2 regions of the Sporolactobacillus caesalpiniae genome follow, and region 1 is predicted to be linked to the other one. Evidence: riboswitches for the same ligand, from Rfam matches in the RefSeq annotation. Region 1 holds a riboswitch; the other holds the start of a gene.

Region 1 (7,474 bases):
GCGAAATAGCCAGAAGCGCAACCGAACTCAGTGCTATCGCGGATGAACTGAACCAAATTGTCCAAACATTTAAGACAGAGAAATAAATACTTTTATTGATTAAACCGTCCTGTGGTCTTATGGGATGGTTATTTTTTTACACCTTCGCGCAGAAAAACGCCGACCTTGCTGATCAGTTTACCTAAACAAAAATTGACGTCTTTTTCGTTCAGATTTTTTATGTCAAAATTGCAAGGAGGTATAGTTTTGAATGAAAGAAAAATGTGACGGTTTTCAGAGTCTTCTCCTTTCATGCATGGGACAACTAGGTAGTCACATAAATTTTTATAGCATGCATTTGGAGGCTGACGTATATGATTCGTTTTTCTGTTGTTCAAGTACCCATTGAAACGATTGATCCGCTCTATTTTGAGTTTATTTCGGAAGAGCGGCTGTCTGAAATGGTTCGACGGGTTCAGTTATCCTCTCCACTTGAACATGCCGTTTGGGTTGAGCGGAAAGAGAATCCAAACGGTTACTGGCTTGTCGATAACTATGCGGACTACATGGCGTATAAGCAATGCGGCTATTCATCTATTACCTGTTTGTGCCGTCCGCGGACATCTCAAGTTCGCCATATGTTGGAACTGTTACGGGACATGTATTCATGAGATGCAGAGACAGTATTCAAAGAAAAACGTCTGAATAATTGAAACCACAGTTTAAAAGTGGATAAGCAGATATTTTTACAAAAATGAAAGCGCATTCTAAAATGGGAACTGTGAGTAATTTTGCAGAAAACGAGAATAGGTTGGACTATTTTTTGCTCTGCAAAAATATAATGAATCCAGGGGAAAGTACCGCTCTGTTGCGATATAGGACTCCAGGTTCCATATGGGAGGTTTTGCGATTATGACAAAGGGTACAGCAGTCATTACAGGAGCAGGACAAGGAATTGGAAAGGGTATTGCAGCACGTTTGGCAAAGGATGGATTCGCAGTTGTTCTGAGCGATGTGAATGAAAAGGTATTGACGAGCACGATCAAAGAATTCGAAGATGCCGGCTACCAGGCGGCGGGATCTATTAGTGATGTAACAAAGCCTGAAGATCAGAAGGCACTCGTCCGTAAGGCGGTTGATACATTTGGAAGCGTTGACGTTTTTGTTAATAACGCCGGGGTTGCGCATGTCGGTCCGGTGATGGACTTAAAGGAGCAAAATTTGGACCTTCTGTTTAAGGTGAATGTATACGGCACGGTGTACGGGATGCAAGCAGCGGCCGATCAAATGAAAAATCAGGAGAACGGCGGAAAGATTATTAACGCTTGCAGTATTGCCGGACATCAGAGCTTCCCGATGATGGGGCTCTACTCAGCAACCAAATTTGCCGTGCGCGGCTTTACTCAGGCTGCAGCAAAGGAACTTGCCAAAGATCATATTACGGTCAATGCCTATTGTCCGGGAATCGTCGGCACCGGCATGTGGGACCGTATTGACGATGTCATGACGAACTATCAAGGGACCAAAAAAGGTGAAGCGTTCAAGAAGGCGATCGAGAGCATCTCACTGGGACGACCTGAAGAACCCGAAGACATTGCTAATTTCGTTTCGTTCCTGGCTTCGAGTGATTCCAACTACATCACCGGCCAGTCCGTGCTCGTTGACGGTGGGATTGTGTTTAACTGATGCATAGATTCTACGAAAATTGAAAGCGCTATAATAAAGATCAGCCCGCATCGGAAAGTTGGTGCGGGTTGATTATGCACATAAACGATAAAGATCATATCCGGTGTATCCAGTCCCGTAGCAGACACACAACTGACTCGGATTTCCTAATCGGCTCATTTGTTTACGAATCGCTTCTGTTTGATAATGAATCATCACGATGTACTTCTTCCTTCTTCGACAACCGCATCCGCTATTTTTGCCATAGAGACGTCTAAACCTATATATTTCTTGATATCAATCGTAGTGCGAGTTCCTTTTCGTAGGATGCTTCTGTATGGAAGGGAAGAAATTTAAGTGATAAAAAATGTTGCAGTTGGGATTTATTTAATATACAATAATCCTCATACAATTACTTTGATAATTAAATAGTCAGCTTCTTATCAAGAGTGGTGGAGGGACCGGCCCAATGAAACCCAACAACCAGCGCGTGAACGCATGGTGTTAATTCCTGCAGATCTATTCTGAAAGATAAGAGACCAATTGACTCAATTCATTGCGAGTTTAATAAAATTGTCTCCTTATCTCATGGGGACAATTTTTTTATTCTTCAATAAGATTAAGAGGTGGTGCAACGAGAAGATTTTTTACTCAAAGGCAAAATATGTGATCATTAAATCTTAGTTTACATATGGGATAAATAAAAATGAAGAAATGTTTCATAAACAAGAAAAATAATTCTGTATTTTCATCGGTATTAATTAGAGACAGATGGGACGATCGGCATGGACAAGGAGAAAGTGTATCGTGATTTAATACAACAAATGCGGGCCCTGTTTGATCAGGAATTTGATTTGGTTGCAAACATGAGTAATATGGTCTCTCTTATTTTTGAAAAGGTTCCCGGGCTAAACGGAACGACCTTTTACCGATGGAAGAATGATGAATTAATTCTTGGACCGTTTCAGGGCAGGGTTGCTTGCATGCATATTCCTCTTCAGAAAGGCGTGTGCGGTAAGGTAGCTTTTACGAAAAAGACGGAAATTGTCCCGGATGTTCATCAGTTTCCTGGTCATATTGCGTGTGATCAGCGTTCGAAATCAGAGATTGTCGTTCCTGTTTTTGAACCGGACAGTAATCGATTCTTTGGCGTTTTGGATTTAGACAGCCCATTAGTGAATCACTTTGATGCCGTAGATGCCAGGCATCTGGAACAGCTGGCACCATTGGTTTTTGGTATTCAGAAAGGGGATGAACGCTAATCATGGATCGTCGGAGGAGGTGCGGTTTTGGTTGATTTTAAGCCTTCCGAACGTGCTCGGAAGCTGCCTGTTAATTTTTTTGACCAGTTGGATAATAAATTGGCTGCTATTGAAAAGACAGGGGCACCGTTCATTAATTTATCCAAGGGGAATCCCGATCTGCCGACTCCGGAACACATTGTAGCTTCGTTAAAGTCGGCGGTGGATCAGCCGGAAAATCATGCTTATCCCCCGTTTCTCGGAAAAGAAAAGGTACGAGTGGCAATTGCTGATTTTTATAAAAAGGAGTATGGAGTCACATTGGATCCGGTCAATGAGATCGCTGTTTTCCATGGCGCGCATATCGGCATCACCGGGATCCCGCAAGCGCTGCTTAACCCGGACGATTACATGCTGATTACGGATCCTTGTTATCCGATCTATTATTCTTCGGCCATGCTCTCGCAGGCAAGAACCTATGCTATGCCGCTTGAGGAGTCAAATCGATATCTTCCTGATTATCGAAGCATTCCGGACGATGTGCTGCAAAACGCGCGGCTCCTTATGCTCAATTATCCGAACAATCCGACCGGTGCGCTGGCAACGAAGGATTTCTTTCGAAAAACGATTGATTTTGCCCGGACACATCGCATTCCGGTTGTTAATGACTTTGCCTATGCTTCACTTGGATTTGATCATAATAAGCCGCTGAGTCTGCTCCAAATTGAACAAGCAAAGAGCGTTGCGGTCGAAGTATATACTCTATCGAAAACATATAATATGGCAGGCTGGCGGTTCGGGTTTGCTGTGGGCAATGCTTCAGTTATAAAGGCATTGAATCACTTCCAAATGCATGCCTGCAGCACGGTGTTCGGTGCGGTTCAAGATGCCGCGGCATGCGCGCTGCAATCATCGCAAGAGTGTGCACGCGAGCTGGTTCACATCTATCAACGGAGGCGTGATGTGCTCATCGGTGGGTTAAGTCGAATCGGTTGGAATGTTGCTTCTCCGCCGGGCACATTTTTTGCCTGGCTAAAGGTACCTGCAGGATACAACAGTCAGTCTTTCTCGGATATGTTGTTTCGCGAAGCACACATTGTGACGGCTCCGGGGATTGGATTCGGGAATAATGGCAACGACTTTATAAGGATCAGTCTCGTACACAGTGAAGACGTGCTGGTGGAGGCGGTCAGACGAATTGACGCGTTGCACTTATTTTAATAGGTTGGGAGATTGAGAGTGTAGGATGATAAAGATAGATTTAACAGGTCAAAATGTATTCGTTACCGGAGGCGGTTCTGGGATCGGCAAGGGGATTGCCGACCTCTTTCTCGAAGCCGGTGCCGCGGTGGCTGTCGCTGATGTCGCTTTTGAACAAAAAGCGGAACGAAAATCCGGTCGTTTGGTGCATCTCAAATTGGATGTGACGGATAAGAAGGATGTCAACCAAGCGGTGAAGACAGCTGCCGATCTTCTGGGGGGACCAATAAATGTTGTCGTGAACAGCGCGGGCATCTCGACGATGGATTATGCTGTGGACATTAAGGAAGAAGATTGGGACCGCGTTATGGATGTCAACGCTAAAGGAACTTTTCTTGTATCACAAGCGGTTGCCCGTCAGATGAATGAGCATGGGATTGAAGGGAGGATCATTAATATTGCGTCACAGGCTGGCAAGAACGGCTACCGCTGCATGGGAAATTATTGTTCATCAAAGCATGCGGTACTCGGATTCACGAAGGTCATGGCAGTCGAGCTGGCACATCAACAGATTCTGGTCAATGCAATCTGTCCGGGCATTGTCGAAACAAGTATGAAGCATCGGGAGCGAATTGACGGTGCCAAGCTCAGAACTATGACACCGGAACAGATCTATCAGGAAGATTGCTCGCAAGTACCGCTGGGAAGAACGGCGCTTCCATCTGATGTGGCAAATGTTGCTCTGTTTTTGGCTAGTCCGCTTTCTTCCTATATGACTGGTCAAGCAATCAATGTAACTGGCGGTATGACCATGAATTAAAGACCGGCGTTATCATTTTGTTATTAAAGGAGTTCAAAGCAATGTCTTTTCACGTGGTTTCCAGAGTCGGACCGCAGCAGTATAGTTCTGAAGAAGGTGCCTATGATTATCTGCCGAAATTTCTCGAAGCATTGTCTGCCACGCGGATTCTAATTCTTCATGGCATCAAGTCATGGCAAAAGGCGGCACCGTATTTCCCAGATCTAGCTCAGGCAGGCTTTGATGTGTTCGACATGACGTTTGGCGGTGAATGTTCGCACAAAGAGATTGATCGAGTCATTGAAGAGATTCACAGGTTGGGGATTGATCTGGTCATTGGAATCGGCGGGGGAAAGGTCATCGATACGGCGAAAGCTGCAGCAGTTAAATCGGGTGGAATTCAACTTGTGATCCTGCCGACGATGGCAAGCAACTGTGCCGCATGGTCGGCACTCAGCGTTCTTTATAAGGATAACGGAATTTCGATTGGGCATGAACTCTATCCGAGACAGTCCAGCCTTGTTCTTATCGAGCCTAGAGTGATTTTGGATTCTCCTTTGGATTATTTTATCGCGGGAATTGCCGATACATTGGCGAAATGGTATGAGTCCGACAGCTTGCTGGCACGTGTCGGTACCAATCACCTCTCGCTCATGTATGCACGCGAGTCTGCCAAAATCTGCCGAGATATTCCTTTGAATCACGGCGCGCAGGCGGTCGAGGATATGAAGCAGGGCGTTTTATCGGACGCCTGGCAGCTTGTCATGGAAACGAACATTATCGCGGGTGGTTTGGTCGGCGGTTTTGGAGATGCCTATGGACGCGCGACTGCGGCGCATTCCATACATGATGCGCTCACTTATTTTCCAGAAACGGTGCATCTGCTGCATGGAGTAAAAGTGGCTTATGGCATTATGGTCCAGTTAGCGCTTGAAAAAAAGTGGGATGAAATTGGGCGCCTACTGCCGTTTTACCATCGTCTGAAGCTGCCGGCAAGTTTACAGGATTTGCATCTTAATAAACGTTCTGAGGAAGATATTCGTCAGTTAGCTGCTTATGCAGTCAGCCCGGATAAAACCATTCATTTGCTCCCTTTTAAAGTGACGGAGGATTCTGTTCTTGAAGCCATTACGCAGCTTGATAAGTATACGGCTGACTCTGCAGAAAGGAATAACTAGGTCTTAAAACCAAGTAATCCTACTAGAAAATATATAAAAGGAGGCGCTAACCGGTGACGTCGGAAATCATACGTACCGAACATGTAGTTAAAACCTTTACTGTTGATAAAAAGGCGCACTCTGTACTAAAAGATGTCAATCTCTCCATAGAAACGGGCGAGATCTTCGGTATCATCGGGTACAGCGGTGCCGGAAAATCAACGCTTGTCCGTTGCTTTAATGGGATCGAAAAAGCGACTGAAGGCAGTATCTTCTTTGAAGGGCAGAATATTGTCGGGTTAAAATCGCGGGAATTAAGAGCGATCCGTAGGAAAATCGGTATGATTTTTCAGCAATTCAATCTTATGCCGTCTCGAACTGTTTTTGGCAATATAGCGCTTCCTCTAAAACATAGTAGATTGTCAAAGCAGCAGATTAATAAACGGATTACCGAATTACTGGAACTTGTTGATCTGCCGGACAAACGAGATGCCTATCCCTCACAGCTGTCCGGTGGGCAGAAACAGCGGGTGGCCATTGCACGAGCCCTAGTAAACCATCCGAAAATACTTTTGTGCGATGAAGCGACAAGCGCTTTGGATCCGAAAACAACGAAATCGATCCTTTATCTCTTGAAAAAATTGAATAAGGAACTCGGCTTAACGATCGTGGTGATTACGCACGAAATGTCTGTGGTCAAGGAGATATGCCAGAAGGTCTCAGTCCTTGACAAGGGGAAGATCATTGAACATGGCGATGTTTATTCTGTCTTCTCTAATCCGCAGCAGGAGCTGACGCGGTCATTCATTGAAACAACATCTGCGCTTGGTAGTGTGAAGGCATTAATTGAAACGCAGTCTCCCGTTGTGCAGCTGCAGCCGGGACAATTGCTGCTTAAAATAAGCTATACGACAAGCAGCGTCTCAGAGCCGCTAATCTCCTATATTTCGAGAACGTTTCATGTTGACGCCAATATTGTGTTTGGCGACATTCAAATTTTGAGCGGCAATCCGCTCGGCGGACTCATTGTTATTTTGAGTGGTCAGAAGTCGGCTATTGATCGCGCGCTTGAGTATGTGAAACAAAGACATGTTGCTGTCGAGGTGTTGAATCATGGATAACGTGTTGCAATTCTTGCTTCCGAATGTTTCTCAAGTCATGGATGAATTTTATCTCTCAATCATTCAAACACTGCAAATGGTCTTTGTATCCGGACTGATTTCTTTTGTACTCAGCCTGATTATCGGCATTGTGCTCGTTTCTACAAGAAAGGGCGGTATCCTAGCGAATTCTTTTGTCTTTAACCTGTTTGATAAATTAATCAACCTGTTCCGTTCAATTCCATTCATTATTCTCATTGCGGCTCTGATTCCGCTTACCCGTTTGATTTCTGGAACTGCCGTCGGCGTACAGGGAACCCTTTTTCCGCTCAT
Region 2 (7,474 bases), on a different contig from region 1:
AGGAAGCCTTGGCAATTATTCCGAATCATTCGATCATAGGACTAGGCGGAGGAAGCACGATCAGCCACCTGATTCACTTTATTAAAGAAAAACAGAATTTCGACATTAAGATTGTCACTCCTTCCGCGCAAACTAAACTACTCTGCTTGGAGAATGGGCTACAGGTGCTTCATACAGAATGCGTTGGCCATATTGATCTGGCTTTTGACGGCTGCGATCAAGTCGATGCCCAGCTTAACGCTTTAAAGAGCGGAGGCGGGATTCACACGAAGGAAAAACTGATTGGAACGATGTCTGATGAGTATATTCTTCTCGTGGATGAATCCAAATATGCACCGATACTGACTTTTGAAAAGCCAGTGGTTCTCGAGATTTTGACGGACGCGCTTGCCTACGCTCGAAGCAGGGTCGAACAATTAGGCGGCAAACCAGCCATGCGGCGCAGCGGCGCAAAAGATGGATTTACAATTTCCGACAATGGTCACCCGTTAATGGATGTATCTTTTAACCAAGTGAATGATATTCGTAAACTGGATAACGATTTGCAGGCCATCCGTGGTGTAATCGACACTTCTCTTTTCGTAGATGTCGCAACAAAGGCTCTAATCGCCGGAGAAAATGGCATGAGATGGTTGAACAAGCCAAATCACGAGGTGTCACTATAATGAAAGAACTGAAATGGGCCATAATCGGTCCTGGGGCGATCGCTTCTGAATTCGCACAGACAATGCACGCCAACGGACGGAAGATCTATGGTGTCGGATCACGCAGCTTGGAGCGAGCACAAGTATTTGCGGATAAGCATTCTATTGATAAGGCATATGGAAATTATGATGACCTTTTAAATGATCCGAGTATTGATGTTGTTTACCTCGCGACCCCGCATTCCAACCACTACAGCTATCTGCTTAAGTGTTTGGAGTATGGCAAGCATGTCCTCTGTGAAAAGGCAATTACCGTAAGCAGCAGGCAACTTGATCCCGTCCTTCGTTTCGCTGAACAGAAAGGTCTGATCGTTGCTGAAGCGATGACGATTTATCATATGCCGCTTTATCAAAAATTAAAGGAAGTCGTCGAGAGCGGAGCAATTGGCGAAGTCAAAATGGTTAACGTAACCTTTGGCAGTCTAAAACCATATGAAGTAACCAGTCGTTTCTTTAATATGGATCTCGCCGGCGGGGCACTGCTTGACATCGGCACATATGCCCTTTCTTTTGCGCGGTTCTTCTTAAAGAGCCAGCCTAATGAAATTTTAACTACGGTTAAACCTTTTGAGACTGGTGTGGATGAACAATCAGGCATTATCCTAAAAAATCCCGATGATCAAATGGGTGTCATAACGCTCACAATGCGGGCAAAATTGCCAAAACGTGGACTTGTTACCGGCGATAAGGGCTATATCACTGTAGATAATTTTCCGCGGGCAGACAAAGCGACGATCACGTACCCAGATGGTCGTGTCAAACTAATTGAGGCCGGAAATACTGCCAAAGCAATGGTTTATGAATATGACTACATGAATGCCGTAGTTAATGCAGAGATTGAGGAACGGACGATTCCGTTCACCGACGGAGTGATGAAAATCATGACTAATGTGCGTGATCAATGGGGCATTCGTTATCCTTTTGAGTAACAAATGCGTTCCTTGCTGCGCACTGATGCATTGATTTTTAATCGTTTCAAAAAAAGAGAGCGTTTTCTTTTTCATTTTCGAAGGTCTGCATTACAATAGACATGTGATATTAATTACACCAACTATTGAAGGGAAGATGTGCAATGAGTATTCAAGACACAGTCCTGGAACACGCAGTAGACACTGACTATAAATTATATATTGGCGGCAAATGGGTTGAAGGTTCCGAGGGCAAGAAATTAGCAAGCTATAACCCTAGTACGGGTAAAAAGTTGACAGAATTCATAGACGCGAGCCACGCCGATGTAGACGCTGCCGTGGAAGCTGCTACAAAAGCTTTTGAATCTTGGAAAGAAGTCAGCATTCAAGAAAAAAGCACGATCTTGCTGAAAATCGCCGACTTGATCGATGAAAACGCCGACCGATTGGCACTTGTTGAAACGTTAGATAACGGTAAGCCGCTTCGCGAAACGAAAACAATTGACGTTCCGGCAAGCTCCGACCACTTCCGCTATTTTGCCGGTGTTATCCGTTCTGAAGAAGGAACAGCAAATGCACTTGATGAAAATACATTAACCATTAATTTAAAAGAACCTGTCGGTGTCGTCGGACAGATCGTTCCTTGGAACTTCCCATTGCTGATGGCAGCATGGAAGATCGCTCCGGCCATCGCCGCAGGCAACACGGTTGTTATTCACCCGTCATCATCAACATCATTGAGTCTGCTCGAATTGGCTAAGATCTTTGATCAGGCGCTTCCTGCAGGCGTTGTAAACGTTGTCACCGGGCGCGGTTCTGATTCCGGCGACTATATGCTCCATCACCCAGGCTTCGCGAAACTTGCATTCACGGGATCTACACAGATCGGATATGAAGTTGCCGCGGCAGCCGCAAAACGCTTAATTCCGGCAACACTCGAACTTGGAGGAAAATCCGCAAACATTTTCTTCGACGATGCACCATGGGAACGCGCGATTGAAGGCGCACAGCTCGGTATCCTGTTTAATCAAGGTCAGGTTTGCTGCGCGGGCTCACGAATCTTCGTTCAAGAAGGCATTTACGACAAATTTGTCAGCGCTCTAAAAGAAGCGTTCGAAAAAGTTAATGTTGGCCTTCCTTGGGAAGACGGCGTACAAATGGGGGCTCAAGTCAACAAACGTCAATTGGAAAAAATCTTGGACTATGTAAAAATAGGTCAGGATGAAGGTGCGAAGCTTGTAACCGGCGGATGCCAGCTGACCGACAACAACCTTGACAAAGGGGTCTTTATGGCGCCGACACTTCTTGCGGATGCAAACAACGATATGCGTATTGCGCAGGAAGAAATCTTTGGACCTGTTGCAACTGTAATCAAATTCAAGGATGCCGACGAAGCTATCAAGCTGGCGAACCAATCCGATTACGGACTCGGCGGCGCGGTATGGACGCGTGACATCAACAAAGCGCTTCGTGTGGCACGCAGCGTACGCACCGGCCGTATGTGGGTCAACACCTATAATCAGCTTCCTGCAGGCGCTCCATTCGGCGGCTACAAGAAATCCGGCATCGGTCGTGAAACCTATAAGAGTATCCTCGATGCCTATACACAAACGAAAAATATTTATATCAGCACAAAGGAAACGGTTGACGGGCTCTATTAATTAAGGCATAAGAAATATTCTATCGAGTAGGAGGAGATAATTTCTCCGACCTCTCACACCACCGTACGTACGGGTCCGTATACGGCGGTTCAATAGCTTAAGTGTACATGCTCGAACAGATGGACTAGATTTTTGAGTCCCACCTGTTCGAGTATTTTGTTTGTGATCGACCGATGTAAGATATGGCTACAGGCGATGCGCCAGTAGCCTTTTCGTGTATTTGCCCATTCCCATGCTTTTGGTTTTGGAACGTTAAGTTTCATGAGACTTTTATATCTCGTCTTGACTTTCTTCCAACGTTTCCAAATGATCTGGCGAATTCTTCGCCGGAGCCACTGATCAATATGCCGAATATAGCTCTTCATATAGCTTATGCCATAGTAGTTGATCCATCCTGTGGTTACTTCATTAATTTCTTTAACGATCCCACGGATGTTACCGCTTCGGCTTCTTTTCGTCAGTTGTTTGAGCTTTCGCTCAAAGCGCTTTTTCGACTTGATGTGGGGGCGAAATCCCAATCCCTGCTTGGTCGTGTGCAGGCAGAATCCAAGAAATTTAAGTTTCGTTGGGCTGCCGACCTGAGTTTTCTCCCGATTGACGGTTAGTTTCAGTTTATCTTCCAGAAAGGTGGTGATGCTCTTCATGACTCGTTCGCCCGCTCTTCTGCTTTTGACGTAGATCGTACAGTCGTCGGCATAGCGAACAAACTTATGTCCTCTTCGTTCCAGTTCCTTGTCCAGTTGATCAAGATAAATGTTGCCTAGAATGGGCGAGAGATTCCCCCCCTGGGGAACACCGGCCTCGGTCGGTACAACCTTTCCATTCGTATGCACACCACTGCGCAGGAACTTGCGAATGAGTTGAAGGACGATTTTGTCCTTAATCCGTTTTTCCACGCAATACATCAACTGATCATGATTCACTGTGTCAAAGTAGGCTTTTAAATCAAGATCCACCGCATATCTATATCCTGCTTCGTAGTAAGCCTTGACGCGTTTCATTGCGTTATGGGCACTGCGGTGCGGGCGGAAGCCAAAGCTGTTGTCTGAGAACGTCGGATCAACGATTCGTTCCATCACTTGAAGGATCGCTTGTTGCACCAGTCGGTCACAAACAGTCGGAACGCCAAGGTTTCTTTTTGATCCATCGGGTTTGGGAATTTCCACACGTTTTACCGGTTGTGGCTCGTACGAGCCATTCGTGATCTGTTGGATAAGCTCATCCCTATTTCGCATGAGAAAGGGAAAGAGTTCATCAACGGTCATTCCATCAATTCCGGCTGATCCTTTATTCGCCTTAACACGCTTATAGGCTCGATTTAAGTTCATTCGGTCGGTGATTCTCGTGATGAGATCATGCACACCATCTCTTCTTTCAGTTTCACCGTGAGTCGTACTGCACACTTCTACCGTACCTTCGGATTCCATCCTATTCTTCGATAGATAGCCATCTTTTGATGTTGTCTGTGATTGTCGCATGACTCACACCTCCGCTGCTTCCAAGATTACTATTGTTCAGCCCTTCGTCCTGTCGGACTACTATGGCTTCTGCTGACTTCTTACAGTTCACCAAACCATCACTGGCTCGGTTGCTTCTGTGGAAATTTTCTTTCCTCTTGTCGGAGGCCCCTGTAAGATCTCCCCGGGTAAGAACGACCGCTTTCCTTCCATGTGGCTGCTGCATATACTGTTTGAGATTCGGGCAGTATTGGACTTCACCTTGTTACGCAGGCTTATCCGTCTCTATTCAGCCTTAGTATGCAGTTCTTGTTCATCAGCCCAGAAGTTTGCCTCCGGCTTCCTTCAGATTCCACCTCACGGTGGACACCCTTGCCTTTGGCTAACAGTTCCTACTGCCAAGCCTGTAGCGGACTTTCACCGCCTAGCTGTCGTCCATGCCGGGCGCACATAAAAGCGGCGAATGTATGATACATTCGCCATTTTTATATTTATAATTAAATCTACCAAATTACTTGTATTTATGCTTGACAAACAGAAATGTTAAAGCTAAACTAAATTCAATTAAATAAATCTTATCAAGAGTGGCGGAGGGACTGGCCCGACGAAGCCCGACAACCAGCACAGTATCTTGTGTATGGTGTTAATTCCAGCAGATTAAATTCTGGCAGATAAGAAACGAATCGGCGTAAAGACCGTTTCCCTCTAAATTCTGCGGGAAGCGGTCTTTTAATCTGCTCGCACATCCTTTCTAAGATTTTATTTAATGAAAACACTCAAAGGTATAGGGAGAGATGAACATGGCAGAAGAAAGACAGTATGGGTTTGAAACATTGCAAGTACACGCAGGACAGGTGCCTGATCCTGCAACCGGCGCACGCGCGGTCCCGATTTATCAGACGACTTCATTTGTATTTAAAGATGCAGATGAAGCGGCAGACTTCTTTCAGCTTAAGAAGCCAGGCAACGTATACGCACGTATTATGAATCCTACAGAAGATGTCTTCGAGCAGCGGATCGCGCAACTTGAAGGCGGGTCGGCAGCTCTTGCCACTTCTTCCGGTTTGGCAGCTATTACCTATGCGATCCTGAATGTGGCAAGCAGTGGAGACCACATTGTCTCTGCTTCCACATTATATGGCGGTACTTATGAACTGTTTTCCGTAACATTGAAGAAACTCGGTATTGACGTAACCTTTGTTGATCCAGATGATCCTGAAAATTTCCGTAAAGCGATTCGTGACAATACAAAAGCAATCTACGGTGAAACGATTGGCAACCCGAAAATCAACATCCTCGACATTGAAGCGGTTGCTGATATCGCTCATGAGAATAAAATTCCTCTCATTTTGGATAATACCTTCGGAACACCTTACCTCCTTCGGCCAATTGAATTCGGTGCAGACGTCGTTGTCCACTCCGCCACTAAATTTATCGGCGGCCACGGCACAGCGATCGGCGGTGTCATTGTTGACGGCGGCAAATTCGATTGGAGAGCAAGCGGTAAATTCCCGGATTTCACCACTCCTGACAAAAGCTACGGCGGCCTCGTGTATGCCGATTTGGCACCAGCCGCATTTGCCGCGAAAGCGCGTGTTCAATTGCTTCGCAACACCGGTGCAACCATCAGCCCGCAAAACGCATTCCTGTTCCTGCAGGGTCTGGAATCACTATCGTTGCGTGTTGAACGCCATGTTCAAAACGCGCGCAAAGTTGCTGAATTCCTGAACAATCACCCGAAAATCACTTGGGTCAACTATCCTGAACTTGAAGGCAATCCATACAAAGAACTCGCAAAGAAGTATCTGCCAAAAGGCCCCGGCTCCATTTTCACATTCGGCGTCAAAGGCGGTTTGCAAGCCGGCAAGGCACTGATCAACAACGTTAAACTGTTCTCACTGCTCGCAAACGTTGCCGATGCAAAGTCCCTGATCATTCACCCTGCAAGCACCACACATGCCGAACTGACTCCTGAAGAGCAGGCGGTAACCGGTGTTACACCTGAACTCATCCGCGTTTCCATTGGTGTCGAAACGGTTGACGACATCATTTACGATCTGGAACAAGCGCTCGCAAAGATTCCTGACGCTGTAGCAGCAAACTAATCACCAAAAAAAGAGAGAACTGCCTTATGGGGGTTATGAAATAAAGAATGGGCCTGCAAATCATTTTTGCAGGCCCATTCTCATTTTACACTGGTTAGAAAATACTTATTTGCTTAAGCTGAATCGGCCTTTCTTGATCATTGTTTCAACACCGCCGATCTTCACCAGCGAACGATTTTCAATCACTTTCTTCATAATTGACGCCGGACGGCCTTTCAAATCTCTACCCATGATTTCTCCAACTGCATCATCTCTTCCTAGTGAACAAACCGTCCCCATGAATTTAAATACAAATGGCTTTGTCGGACGTCCATCAAGCATTGCGTTTAAATTATATGCAGCGCAGTCCGCCTGTTGCATCGCAATCTGCGCCGTTGTCGGATACGGACGTCCGCTTTCGGGGTTAACGACTGCCGAGCAATCCCCTATAATCAAAATAGTTGCATCATCCGCTACTGATAGATCATTAGTGACCATGACACGCCCACGTCGTTGGTCAAAGCCCGATTCACTGACCACAGAACTGCCGCTGACACCCCCGGTCCAAATAAACGTTCCCGCGCGTAATGTGTGCTCCTGATCACCAGCTTTGTAATAAATTTGCTCACCATCAATGCCGCTGACTCGGCCAATCACAAA

The links. A riboswitch is a leader RNA that binds a small molecule or an ion and turns the genes downstream of it on or off. The one in region 1 is predicted to bind S-adenosylmethionine.
Region 2: another riboswitch for S-adenosylmethionine. It lies ahead of ABWW58_RS06845 (O-acetylhomoserine aminocarboxypropyltransferase/cysteine synthase family protein); the one in region 1 lies ahead of msrC (free L-methionine (R)-S-oxide reductase MsrC).

The regions. Positions count from the first base shown of each region.
Region 1 covers NZ_JBEVCB010000007.1:218,001-225,474, reverse strand. The annotation lists gene ABWW58_RS15285 (methyl-accepting chemotaxis protein) at 1-86, shown strand, start outside; gene ABWW58_RS15280 (hypothetical protein) at 354-650, shown strand; gene ABWW58_RS15275 (acetoin reductase) at 892-1,665, shown strand; SAM riboswitch class I at 2,082-2,182, shown strand; gene msrC (free L-methionine (R)-S-oxide reductase MsrC) at 2,430-2,906, shown strand; gene ABWW58_RS15265 (aminotransferase class I/II-fold pyridoxal phosphate-dependent enzyme) at 2,934-4,106, shown strand; gene ABWW58_RS15260 (SDR family NAD(P)-dependent oxidoreductase) at 4,132-4,905, shown strand; gene ABWW58_RS15255 (iron-containing alcohol dehydrogenase family protein) at 4,947-6,062, shown strand; gene ABWW58_RS15250 (methionine ABC transporter ATP-binding protein) at 6,116-7,162, shown strand; gene ABWW58_RS15245 (methionine ABC transporter permease) at 7,155-7,474, shown strand, end outside.
Region 2 covers NZ_JBEVCB010000003.1:148,293-155,766, reverse strand. The annotation lists gene rpiA (ribose 5-phosphate isomerase A) at 1-665, shown strand, start outside; gene ABWW58_RS06860 (Gfo/Idh/MocA family protein) at 665-1,633, shown strand; gene ABWW58_RS06855 (aldehyde dehydrogenase family protein) at 1,777-3,273, shown strand; gene ltrA (group II intron reverse transcriptase/maturase) at 3,363-4,751, opposite strand; SAM riboswitch class I at 5,303-5,408, shown strand; gene ABWW58_RS06845 (O-acetylhomoserine aminocarboxypropyltransferase/cysteine synthase family protein) at 5,531-6,835, shown strand; gene ABWW58_RS06840 (NAD(P)/FAD-dependent oxidoreductase) at 6,941-7,474, opposite strand, start outside.